4 regions of the Cupriavidus basilensis genome follow, and region 1 is predicted to be linked to each of the others. Evidence: predicted binding sites of a transcription regulator. Region 1 holds the regulator's gene; each other region holds the start of a gene.

Region 1 (3,068 bases):
CCCCCGTCAACCCCTGACCCACGGATTCTGACTTCACCTTCATGACCGCTACCCAAACCGCACCGTCCCAGCCCGCCACCCTGAAGGACAGCAGCACGCTGGTCGTGCGCCACCTGAAGAAGCGCTACGGCTCGCGCACCGTGGTCAAGGACGTGTCGCTCGATGTGAAAAGCGGCGAGGTGGTTGGCTTGCTGGGCCCCAACGGCGCGGGCAAGACCACGTCGTTCTACATGATCGTGGGGCTGGTGGCGCTGGACGAGGGCGATATCGTGCTCGACGACAAGCACATCAGCGGCCTGGCCATCCATGAGCGCGCGCGCATGGGCCTGTCCTACCTGCCGCAGGAAGCCTCCGTGTTCCGCAAGCTCAATGTGCAGGAGAACATCCGCGCTGTGCTGGAGCTGCAGCTCAACGATGGAAAACCCCTGGGCAAGGCAGAGATCGAGCGCCGGCTGGACACCCTGCTGGACGACCTGCAGATTGCCCATCTGCGCGACAACCCGGCGCTATCGCTGTCCGGCGGCGAACGCCGCCGCGTGGAAATCGCCCGCGCGCTGGCCTCCGCGCCGCGCTTCATCTTGCTCGACGAGCCCTTCGCCGGTGTCGACCCGATCGCGGTGGGCGAAATCCAGCGCATCGTCAGCTTCCTCAAGGCACGCAATATCGGCGTGCTGATCACCGACCACAACGTGCGCGAGACTTTGGGCATCTGCGACCACGCCTACATCATCAGCGAAGGCGCGGTGCTGGCGTCCGGGCAGCCTGAAGACATCATCGCCAACGAGTCGGTGCGCAAGGTCTACCTGGGCGAGAACTTCCGCATGTAAGGGCGCGCGGCGCCTGCCGCGCATCGCCCCCCGGGCGGCTTCAGTGTCGCCTTTTATCCTTCAAACGATCATAGCGACACCAGCGATAGCAATTTCCGTTCCACCAGTACGGAAGTTGGGCATAAAATAGGTCGCATGAAACCGTCGCTACAGCTCCGCCTCTCGCAGCATCTCGCGCTTACGCCGCAACTCCAGCAGTCGATCCGGCTGCTGCAACTGTCCACGCTTGAACTGCAGCAGGAAGTGGAACAGGCGCTGACCGAGAACCCCTTGCTCGAGCGCGAGAACGACTGGCTGGACAGCCCGCTGCGCGTATCTTCGGACGGCTCGGTGAACCTGCAGAGCGCGCCAGCGCCGGCACCCGCCGATGGCCAGGGCACCAGCGAGAACCGCCCCGATGGCGCCCCCGAGGCCGACGACAGCTACTCCGACAGCAATGAGGACTACGGCAGCGACTGGAGCCTGGACGACTTCGCCCGCCGCCCGCAAGGCGAAGACGACGAAAAAACCCCGATGCAGCTGCGCGACGCCGAGCCCACGCTGCGTGAACACCTCATGGAGCAGCTGGCGCCGCTCAAGATTTCCCTGCGCGACAAAGGGCTGGCTATCTTCCTGGTCGAATCCCTGGACGATGACGGCTACCTGAGCACCACGCTCGAGGAAATCTGCAGCGAGCTGCCGGAGGAGCTCGAGTTCGAGGTCGACGAGATCCAGGCTGTGCTCACGCTGCTGCAGAGCTTCGATCCGCCGGGCGTCGGGGCGCGCAATGCCGCCGAGTGCCTGGCGCTGCAATTGCGCAGGCTCAAGCATCCGCAGCGCGAACTGGCGCTGAGCATCGTCACCAACCACCTCGAGCTGCTGGCGGTGCGCGATTACACGCGCCTGAAAAAAGCGCTGCAAGTCGACGAGCCGGAACTCAAGGCAGCACATGAACTGATCCGCTCGCTCGCGCCCTACCCCGGCCATGCCTACAGCCGGCCAGAAGCGGACTTCGTGGTGCCCGATGTTTTTGTTCGAAAGTTGAGCGGCGGATGGATCGCCCACCTCAACCCGGATGTGATGCCACGGCTACGCATCAACGACATGTACGCGCAGATTTTGCGCGGTGCAAAAGGCGATGCGGGCGCGGCCGGACTGCAGCAAAAGCTGCAGGAAGCACGTTGGTTGATCAAGAATATCCAGCAAAGGTTCGATACGATATTGCGCGTCGCACAAGCCATTGTCGAACGTCAAAAGAACTTCTTCACCCACGGTGAAATTGCGATGCGCCCCTTGGTTTTGCGGGAGATTGCCGATACACTGGGTTTACACGAGTCCACCATCTCTCGGGTGACTACCAATAAATACATGGCAACGCCGATGGGGACTTTCGAGCTGAAGTATTTTTTCGGCTCTCACGTATCCACAGAAACCGGCGGCGCGGCCTCATCAACGGCAATCCGTGCGTTGATCAAGCAATTGATAGGAGCCGAAGACGCTAGGAACCCCTTGTCCGACAGCCGGATTGCCGAATTGCTCGGCGAGCAAGGCTTTGTGGTAGCACGGCGTACCGTTGCCAAGTACCGCGAAGCGCTCAAGATTCCCGCGGTCAATCTCCGTAAGACTTTGTAGCCGAGCTGCATCGCCTGCCTGATGCAGCTCTTTCAGAAGGAGAAACGCTATGAACTTCAAGATCAGTGGACACCACTTGGACATCACGCCGCCTCTGCGTGAGTACGTGGAAACGAAACTGGAGCGTATCGTCAGGCATTTCGATCAAGTCATTGGCGTAAGTGTGCTGCTCTCTGTCGACAATACAAAAGAAAAGGACCGGCGGCAGTACGCGGAAATCAATCTACATCTCAAGGGCAAGGACATCTTTGTCGAAGCGCATCATGAAGACCTGTATGCCGCTATCGACGCACTGGTCGACAAGCTCGACCGGCAGGTGATTCGCCACAAGGATCGCGTGCAGAGCCACGACCGTGAAGCGGTCAAGTACCAGATGGCCGCATCGCAGATGCAGCAATGACCGTGCCTGGCGGCCCACATACCGGGCCGTCGGTGTCAGTCCCTTGAAAAACGGAATCAAGCCGCGCCCAGAGCGCGGCTTTTTCGTTGCAGCCCACCCGATCGGGTCACGCAGGGGATTCCGCAACGCATATGTAGCAGTGTATGCTGTGCAATACATGGTTGACTGGCCTAGCCATTCCGGTGCATGCAGCACCGCTTGAGCGCATCGGCTATTGCAATGCACAAAGC
Region 2 (3,068 bases), 790 kb from region 1:
ACATCACCTTGTCCGGCTTGCCTTCGTTACCGGCGATGAACGGGCTCCACGGCTGCGCACGCACGGCCTTGGGCGTCTTCCACACCACCGTGAACTGGCCATCGCCCTTGATCTCGCCGATCATCACCGGCTTGTACAGGTGATGGTTCTCGCCCATGGTCAGGGTGAAGCCGTCCGGCGCCTTGAAGGTCTGGCCATACATCGCGGCACGCACCTTGTCGGGATCGGTCGTGCCGGCCTTCTTGACGGCTTGCGCCCACATATGGATGCCCACGTAGGTGGCTTCCATCGGGTCGTTGGTCACGCGCTTGTCGCCGCCCGGCAGGTTGTTCGCCTTGACCCACGCTGCCCATTGCTTCTTGAAGGCTTCGTTTTCCGGGTTCTTGACCGACATGAAGTAGTTCCATGCGGCCAGGTGGCCCACCAGCGGCTTGGTGTCGATGCCGCGCAGTTCTTCCTCGCCCACCGAGAACGCCACCACCGGCACGTCCTTGGCCTTCAGGCCGGCATTGCCCAGTTCCTTGTAGAAGGGCACGTTGGAGTCGCCGTTGATGGTGGAGATCACGGCGGTCTTGCCGCCTTGCGAGAACTTCTTGATGTTGGCGACGATGGTCTGGTAGTCGCTGTGTCCGAACGGCGTGTAGACCTCTTCGATATCCTTGTCCGCCACGCCCTTGCTCTTCAGGAAGGCGCGCAGGATCTTGTTGGTGGTGCGCGGGTAGACGTAGTCGGTGCCCAGCAGGAAGAAGCGCTTGGCGCCGCCGCCCTCCTTGCTCATCAGGTATTCCACCGCGGGAATGGCCTGCTGGTTGGGCGCCGCGCCGGTGTAGAAGACGTTCTTGGACATCTCCTCGCCTTCGTACTGCACCGGATAGAACAGCAGCGAGTTCAGCTCTTCATAAACGGGCAGCACCGACTTGCGCGACACCGAGGTCCAGCAGCCGAACGTGACGGCGACCTTATCCTTGGTGATGAGCTGGCGCGCCTTCTCGGCGAACAACGGCCAGTTGGAAGCGGGATCGACCACGACCGGCTCAAGCTTGCGGCCAAGCACGCCGCCGCTCTTGTTGATCTCGTCGATGGTCATCAGCGCCACGTCCTTGAGCGAAGTCTCGGAAATGGCCATGGTGCCGGACAGCGAATGCAGGATACCGACCTTGATCGGTTCCTTGGACTGCGCCAATGCCAGCGGGCTCACGCCTGCCGTTGCAAACAAGGCCGCGGCGGCTACCGCCGACAGCTTCAGCATGTCACGTCTTTTCATTGCAGCTCCCAGATTGTCGTGTTGGATAAAGGAACAACGCACCCCGGGTACTTCTTCTGCAACTAGCATGCCATGGCATACAAGCTTGTATACAAGGCTGTGCACACGGCCCGGCGAGCCTCCGGAGGCCGCCAGGCCACCCATCGCACCACGATAGTGCGCAAGCGTCACGCACCAAGCCTGTGCGCCGCTGCCGGCTGATTCAGATTGGGGCACATGGCGGCACGCATGTTGCGCCGTGCCTTGCCCGAATCCGCAATCGGCTCTAAGGTGGCCTCTCGATTGCGCGCCACGGCGTTGCCGCATGCGCCGCGACTACCCATAAAAAGCACGACGGAGACAACCCATTGAAAGCGTCAACGACGCCCGGCGCGGACCAGATCGTCTCCCTCATTTTCATACTCGCGTGCCAGGCGCGGCCGCCTGGCCACGCCAGAGGCAATCGTCGGCGTGTTCCTGCTGCTGGCCAGCGACGAAGGCCGCTACATCACCGGCTCGCAGTCCAGGTCGATGGCGGCATCACCGCCCAGTAAGCCAGTCTCCACGCTGCCCGCCAAGCGCACCCAAGGGAGTTCCACATGCAACGCCTGGAAATCGCGTCGGCGCCTATCCGAACCAGCCTGATCGAGGCCGGCACCGGACGGCCGACTCTTCTCGTGCACGGCACCAGTTCCAGCGCGGAAACCAACTGGGCCGCGCTGCTGCCCGGGCTCGCGCAGCGCAGGCGCTGCCTGGCGCTGGACCTTGCGGGCTCTGGTGAAACCCGTGACGACGGCGCGCCGCTGACGCTCGATGCGCTGGTCGGACAGGTGCGCGACTGCATGGCGCTGGCGGGCGACCTGCCCGTGGACCTGGTCGGTTACTCGCTAGGCGGCGTGGTGGCCGCCGCCGCGGCCGCGCTGATGCCTGAGCGCGTGCGGCGCCTGGTCTTGTTTGGCGCCTGGGCGCGGACCGATAGCCGCATGCGCCTGCTGTTTACGCTGTGGCAGTCGCTGGCGCGGTCGGACCGCCATCAACTGGCGCGCATGGTCCTGCTCAATGGCGTATCGGAGCGGTTCATCGCGTGCATGGACGACGCCACCGTGGAGGGCATGCTGCGGCGCTTCGGCGCAAGCCTGGCGCCCGGCAGCGACCGCCAGGCCGGGCTCGACGCCATCATCGACATCACGCCGCTGTTGCCCCGCATCCGCGCCGCCACGCTCGTGATCGGCATGCGCCACGACCAGATGGTGCCGCCGGCGCATTGCCAGGCGCTCGCCGCGGCGATCGGCGGCGCCAGCTACGCGGAGATCGACAGCGGGCACCTGGTGATGCTGGAACAACCCGAGCGCCTGCTCGCACTGATCGAGCAGCACCTGGATTGCGCGACCACCAGGGAAAACGAGCGCCAAGCCAACACGTTGAACCGATCCTGAGGCTGACCGATGAATACACTTGCGTCCTACCAACCACGCAGCGCCTGGGCCATGGCCTCGATGCTGACCTGGCTTTCGCTGATCAACTTTCTCGACAAGATCGTGCTGGGCATGGTCGCCGTGCCGCTGATGGCAGACCTGAAGCTGCCGCCGGCCGAGTTCGGCCTGATCGCCAGCAGCTTCTTCTGGCTGTTCTCGCTATCCACCGTGCTGGTCGGCTTTCTGTCCAATCGCGTGGCCGCGCGCTGGCTGCTGCTGGCGATGGGCTTGTCGTGGGCGGTGCTGCAGGTCCCGCTGGCGCTGGCGGGATCGGCCATGACCATCCTGGTGTGCCGCATGCTGCTTGGCGCGGCCGAAGGGCCGGCCTTCCCGATCTCCGTGCACGCGCT
Region 3 (3,068 bases), 900 kb from region 1:
GCACGCTGGAATGGCTCGGCGCCGCCGATGGCGACGGCGACCTGGCGACGCGCGCTTCTGCCGTGCTGCCGGACGACGCCTTCACGAACTTCAGCGTTGGCCGAGGCCTGTTCGGGCTGTTCCGCCGCAACGCGCGGATCGCGGAAGAGGGCGGCAGCGCGCTGGACCTCTCCGAGGCCGACGCGCCCGGCGCTGTCCAAACGGGCGCGGCCGTCGCACAATAGGCGACGCCCCCTAAATTTGTGTCATTTGTGTCCCCGGCAGCCGATGGCTGGCGGAGACGACCCCGAGCCGGCCCATGCGGGTCCTATCATGGCTTCATGGCTGAACGCTTGCGGAGCCGACCGGCCACCGGCTCGGGGACTACCGACAAGGATGGGAAAACCATCCGAACATGATCATTGGAGCAGACATGATCTACATCCTGATGGGCGTTTCCGGCAGCGGAAAGACCACGGTCGGCCAGTTGCTGGCCAAGACCTTGCAATGCGGCTTCCACGATGCCGACGAATTCCACAGCGCCGCCAACAAGGCGAAGATGCACAACGGCATCCCGCTGACTGACGACGACCGCTGGCCCTGGCTGGCCGCGATGCGCGCGGCGATCGATGCGGCCCGCGCCGAGGGGCGCACCCACGTCTTTACCTGTTCCGCGCTGCGGCAGACCTACCGCGACCGCCTGACGCCCGCTGACGGCGGCGTGACCTTTGTCTACATGAAGGGCGATGCCGCGGTCATTGGCGGCCGCCTGGCCGAGCGCAGCGAGCACTTCTTCAATCCTGCCCTGTTGCAGAGCCAGTTCGATACCCTGGAGGAGCCGAGTGACGCCCTGGTGCTCGATATCCGCCAGACGCCGGAGGCGCTGGTGCAGCGCATCCTGGCCGGAGTGCAGGCAGAAAAAGGCGCGGCGATTGCCCGCTGAACCGACGCCAAAGCTGGCTCGAAGCCAAGGCTGGCAGACATCTTGCTTATCCATGTTTGATGGCGCGAATGCCCGCCGCTTGCGGCTTTCGTGGTCATAGGTATCCTATAGGGACAGCACTTCGAAGCATGACGAGACGGTCCGCGGTCAAGCCGCCGGGCCTCGGGTGGTGATCTCAAGGCGCTGTGCCGGGAACAACAAGCCAATCAAAACGGGATAGCCGGCAGTTTCGGCGGCACCCAAATCATGGGGGAACGGCCATCATGGCGGCGCGGTTTTTCGACGAGATGCTCGATTGGCAAGATGGCGTGGCAGCAGCAATCCACGCGGGCGAGTCCCTGCCGGCAGGTGCCGTGCGGGGGCATTACAAGCAGTTCGCGGATTGGTTGGCGCGCCAGTCCGAAGGCACCATGGGCAACAAGCGCGCCGAGGCTGACCTGATCTTCCGGCGCGTGGGCATCACGTTCGCCGTTTACGGCGAAAAAGACGAGTCGAACAGCGGTACCGAGCGGACCATCCCGTTCGACGTCATTCCCCGCATCTTCCCCGCCAGCGAGTGGGCAACGCTCGAGCGCGGCCTGCGCCAGCGGGTGTCGGCGCTGAACCGCTTCATCCACGATATCTATCACGGGCAGGACATCATCCGCGCCGGCGTGATCCCGCCTGACCAGATCTACAACAACGCGCAGTACCGCCCCGAGATGCTCGGCATCGACGTGCCCCGCGACATCTACGCCCACGTGGCGGGCATCGACGTAGTGCGCGCTGGCGAGGGCGAGTTCTACGTGCTGGAAGACAACCTGCGCGTGCCCTCCGGCGTGTCCTACATGCTGGAGAACCGCAAGATGATGATGCGCTTGTTCCCGGACCTGTTCGCGCGCAATCGCGTGGCGCCGGTGGCGCACTATCCCGACCTGCTGCTCGACATGCTGCGCGGCGTCTCGCCGCAGAACATCGCTGATCCCACGGTGGTGGTGCTCACGCCCGGCATGTACAACTCCGCCTACTTCGAGCATGCCTTCCTGGCGCAGCAAATGGGCGTGGAACTGGTCGAGGGCAGCGACCTGTTCGTGCAGGACGAGCACCTCTACATGCGTACCACCCAGGGGCCGCAGCGCATCGACGTGATTTACCGCCGGGTCGACGACGACTTCCTCGACCCGCTGGTGTTCCGCTCGGATTCCACGCTGGGCGCGGCAGGGCTGCTCTCGGTCTACCGCGCGGGCAATGTCACCATCTGCAACGCCATTGGCACGGGCGTGGCCGACGACAAGTCGATCTATCCCTACGTGCCCGACATGATCCGCTTCTACCTTGGCGAGGAAGCGATCCTCAACAACGTGCCGACGTACATGTGCCGCCGCCCGGACGACCTGCAGTACGTGCTGGACCACATGAGCGAACTGGTGGTCAAGGAAACCCACGGGGCCGGCGGCTACGGCATGCTGGTGGGGCCTGCCGCTACGCGCGCGGAGATCGATACGTTTCGCGAGGTCGTGCGCGCGCGTCCCGAGCAGTACATCGCGCAGCCCACGCTGGCGCTTTCCACCTGCCCGACGTATGTCGAGTCGGGGATCGCGCCGCGCCATATCGACCTGCGTCCGTTCGTGCTGTCCGGCAAGGATGTGCGCATGGTGCCGGGCGGGCTGACCCGCGTTGCGCTGCGCGAAGGCTCGCTGGTGGTCAACTCCTCGCAGGGCGGGGGCACCAAGGACACCTGGGTGCTGGAGCGCTGACGCGCGGCGCACGCAAGGATAGTTTGTGATTCCCGCGCTGGCCGCCGCGTTGCCGGCGGCGCGCGGGCGAACAGCGCTGTACGAGGGGACTGACCATGCTTAGCCGCACCGCCGACCATCTGTTCTGGATGGCGCGCTATACCGAACGCGCGGAGAACACCGCGCGCATGCTGGACGTGAACTACCAGACCTCGCTGCTGCCGCAATCCGCGGAAGTGGCCGAGCAAGGCTGGTGGGCCATGCTCGATATCTCCGAGCTGACCAAGGTGTTCGACGAGAAGTACGGCCTGCTCACGCGCGACGACGTGATCGACTTCATGGTGCGCGACATGACCAATGTCTCGTCCATCATGAGCTGCCTGCGCGCGGCCCGCGAGAACGCCCGCGCGGTGCGCGGCTCGCTGACCACC
Region 4 (3,068 bases), on a different replicon from region 1:
CGTTCATTCGTGCAGTCCTCTACCCTTGGCCAGCGCGAGTTCTTCCGCGTCAGGCGGGGTATAGCTCGTGAAGTAGCCAGCTGCCACCTTGGCGTCGATTTCCACGCGGGCATCAGCCGGGATCAGTGCATCGGGAATCGCAACCTGCTCGACCACCTCGATACCCTGAGCGGTCAGCGCCCCGTGCTTCATATTGCTCATCGAAGCCCAGCGGTCGATACGCTTGATGCCGAGCCAGTGGAACACGTCGGGCATGAGCTCCTGGAAGCGCATGTCCTGCACGCCGGCGATACATTCCGTGCGTGCGAAATAAGTCTCGGCCCGGTCGCCGCCAACCTGGCGCTTGCGGGCGTTGTAGACCAGGAACTTGGTCACCTCGCCCAGCGCCCGGCCTTCCTTCCGGTTATAGACCACCAGCCCCACGCCGCCCTGCTGCGCCATCTCGATGCACACCTCGATGCCGTGGGCCAGGTACGGCCGGCAGGTGCAGATATCGGAGCCAAACACGTCCGAGCCGTTGCACTCGTCGTGCACGCGGCAGGCCACCTTGGTCTCGGGCTTGCCAAGCTGGCTGACATCGCCAAAGAAGTACAGGGTCATGCCGCCGATCGGCGGCAGGAACACTTTCAGGTCGGGGCGCGTGACCAGTTCCGGGAACATGCCGCTGGTCTGCTCGAACAGGCTGCGGCGCAGCATGCTCTCCTTGATCTCGAAGCGGCGCGCCAGCCCCGGCAGGTACCAGACCGGATCGATCGCGGCTTTGGTGACCCGCACGTCGCCATTGGCATGAAGGATCTGCCCATCAGGCGTGAGCCGGCCGGCCGCAATGGCGCCCATCAGTTCCGGCATATTGATGTGGGCGCGCGTAATGGCGATCGAGGGACGGATGTCGATGCCCGCGGCGATCCGGTCGCCGAAGGCGCTGGAAACCAGGTGGCCCCAGGGATCCATCGAGACGATCTTGTCCGGATCGCTCCACTGAGGGTGAGGCCCGATGACCTCGGCCGGCGAGGTATCGGTGAGATCAGCGCGGTGGTCTCGCTGCAGCTTGCCGGAGGCCACCGCCAGCGCGCGGTAAACCGCGTATGCGCCGGAATGGGTGCCGATCACATTGCGCTGAGCCGGATTGGTCAGGCTTGCGATCACGGGGCCGCGCTCCGCAGCCGTGGCGGCCCCCCAGTGGATTGGCTCGGCCGGCTTGTCGCGGCGCGCGTGCGAGGTCAGGACAATATGATCGGACATGGCAGCCTCGGAACAAGAATCCTGACCAAACGGTCAGGTTTACGATTCCATAGTAGGCAACCTTCGTGCCATATCCCAATGCTCGTTTCTACCTTGTGTTGCACGCCGCACGATGCCGCTTGCGCACTGCGCCTGTGCGCAAGCGCCGCGGCTAGCACCACTCCTGGTGCATCGGCACCATGTAAAAGCGGCACCGGGCCACTCGGGCCGGGTGCCGCTGGATATGCCTTCGGATAAACCGGAAGCGATATCGGTGCTATCGGTCGGTCAGGTTGACCGTTGCTGCCCCGCCTGCTGGACCGGCTCGGGGGCCGCTGGCCAAAGCGCCAGGCGCAATGCGCGCAACGGCGCACCGCTCTCCACGTAGCGATGGAACAATGCCCCAGCGGCATTGCTCAGCAGCCAGGCCAGCACCATGCCGAGCGCATTCAGGACGGGCTGGTGCGGAGCCAGATGGAAGACCAGGGCATTCACTACCAGGCAAATCGGGAAATGCACCAGGAACACCGAGTAGGAAATGCGCCCGAAAAATGCCAGGAACCGGGCCTGCGGCCAGTGCTCAAGCCAACTGCCACGGCGCGCCGTGCCGAGCAGGAGCGCGATGGCCAGCGCCACCGCGATACGCAGCCGGAAATCCACGGCCAGCGCTGCCAGCACCACGGCGCACAAGACCAGCAGTGCCACCGGCGAACGCTCTGGCTCGGATGCCCAGAAGGCCAGCGTGCCCAAGCCGTAGGCGCCGAAGAAGTAAATCGCCCAGATATCCCACGTGGCATCACGGTTGAACCAGAACAGTGATGCCAGCACCAGCCCGGCCACCACCAGCGGGCCCATCGGGCTGCCGCCCACGTCGAACCATCGCTCGCAGCGACGGGCAGCCCACAATGCCACCATCAGCAAGGCGAACAACTGCAGGTCGATGGCCACATACCAGACGCCGGCAGACAAGGCTTCGAAATCCAGCACGTTATGCAGCAGCAGCACATGCGCCAGGAACTGGTGCAGGCCGGGGGCGCCGGGAATGGAGTCGTGATGCATCCAGGTGCGCGCAATGGCGGCACCGGCAATGGCAATCAAGATCGCCGCGGTATAGGGCACCACCAGCTTCTGGTAACGGCGCCAGATTGCCAGTAAGGGGCGCGGCACCATCAAATGCCCCGCGGGCGCCAGGCTGCGCGCCGCCAGGAAGCCGCTGATGACGAGGAATACCTGCACGGCAATGCGCGCGTACTGCGAGAACCAGTCGAGCAGACCGGGCGCCAGCACGTGGGCCGCATCGGACATGGGGCCATAGAAGGCAAGATGGTGCAGCACGATCAGCTGTGAACTGATCGCCTTGAGAGCGTCAATGCACGCCATGCGCGAAGGACGGGGGCTCATTTGTTATAAGAATGCTACAAAGTACACAAGGGCCGGATTCTACTCCCAGGAAACAGGATGGCGCCAAAATGGGCCACGATGCACCGCCGCAAAATGGCGAAAAGCGTTGTATTGGTCACACATTGCACCGCAACATATGTACTAGACAGCATATTGACGGCATTCGCCTAAAAACTGTAACGATTCCCCACCGGCCCCCTGCATGACAGCCAGAGCAACACCGCCGCCACGCCCAGCGAAACCCAATAATCGGTAGGCGCGCCGGCCCACCAGTGGATGTGCCAGGGCACGAAACTCGGCGCAAAGCGCGCCAGACCGAACGCCGGGTTCAGCACGAACCAGAGAAAATCCTCGCTGATCCAGAACACCATGATGCAGGCGATCACGCGCGCCTCGGCGCGCCAGTTCCAGCGCCCGCCGAACACCAGTGAAAAATGGAAGAACAG

The links. Region 1 encodes sigma-54, which starts transcription at its own class of promoters, with help from an activator protein. Its sites were predicted from a motif close to TGGCANGNAANCTGCTTT; they were not measured.
Region 2: the regulator sigma-54 is predicted to act here: its motif matches at 1,320-1,337, upstream of urtA (urea ABC transporter substrate-binding protein).
Region 3: the regulator sigma-54 is predicted to act here: its motif matches at 954-971, upstream of F7R26_RS06410 (circularly permuted type 2 ATP-grasp protein).
Region 4: the regulator sigma-54 is predicted to act here: its motif matches at 1,296-1,313, upstream of F7R26_RS27360 (GTP cyclohydrolase II).

What each region holds. Positions count from the first base shown of each region.
Region 1 covers NZ_CP062803.1:512,586-515,653, reverse strand. The annotation lists gene lptA (lipopolysaccharide transport periplasmic protein LptA) at 1-17, shown strand, start outside; gene lptB (LPS export ABC transporter ATP-binding protein) at 42-827, shown strand; gene F7R26_RS02310 (RNA polymerase factor sigma-54) at 963-2,438, shown strand; gene hpf (ribosome hibernation-promoting factor, HPF/YfiA family) at 2,488-2,838, shown strand.
Region 2 covers NZ_CP062803.1:1,305,178-1,308,245, reverse strand. The annotation lists gene urtA (urea ABC transporter substrate-binding protein) at 1-1,264, opposite strand, end outside; gene F7R26_RS05890 (alpha/beta fold hydrolase) at 1,843-2,679, shown strand; gene F7R26_RS05885 (MFS transporter) at 2,689-3,068, shown strand, end outside.
Region 3 covers NZ_CP062803.1:1,416,296-1,419,363, forward strand. The annotation lists gene edd (phosphogluconate dehydratase) at 1-224, shown strand, start outside; gene F7R26_RS06405 (gluconokinase) at 413-922, shown strand; gene F7R26_RS06410 (circularly permuted type 2 ATP-grasp protein) at 1,186-2,658, shown strand; gene F7R26_RS06415 (alpha-E domain-containing protein) at 2,754-3,068, shown strand, end outside.
Region 4 covers NZ_CP062804.1:1,454,050-1,457,117, reverse strand. The annotation lists gene F7R26_RS27365 (URC4/urg3 family protein) at 1-7, opposite strand, end outside; gene F7R26_RS27360 (GTP cyclohydrolase II) at 4-1,242, opposite strand; gene F7R26_RS27355 (acyltransferase family protein) at 1,510-2,622, opposite strand; gene F7R26_RS27350 (hypothetical protein) at 2,790-3,068, opposite strand, start outside.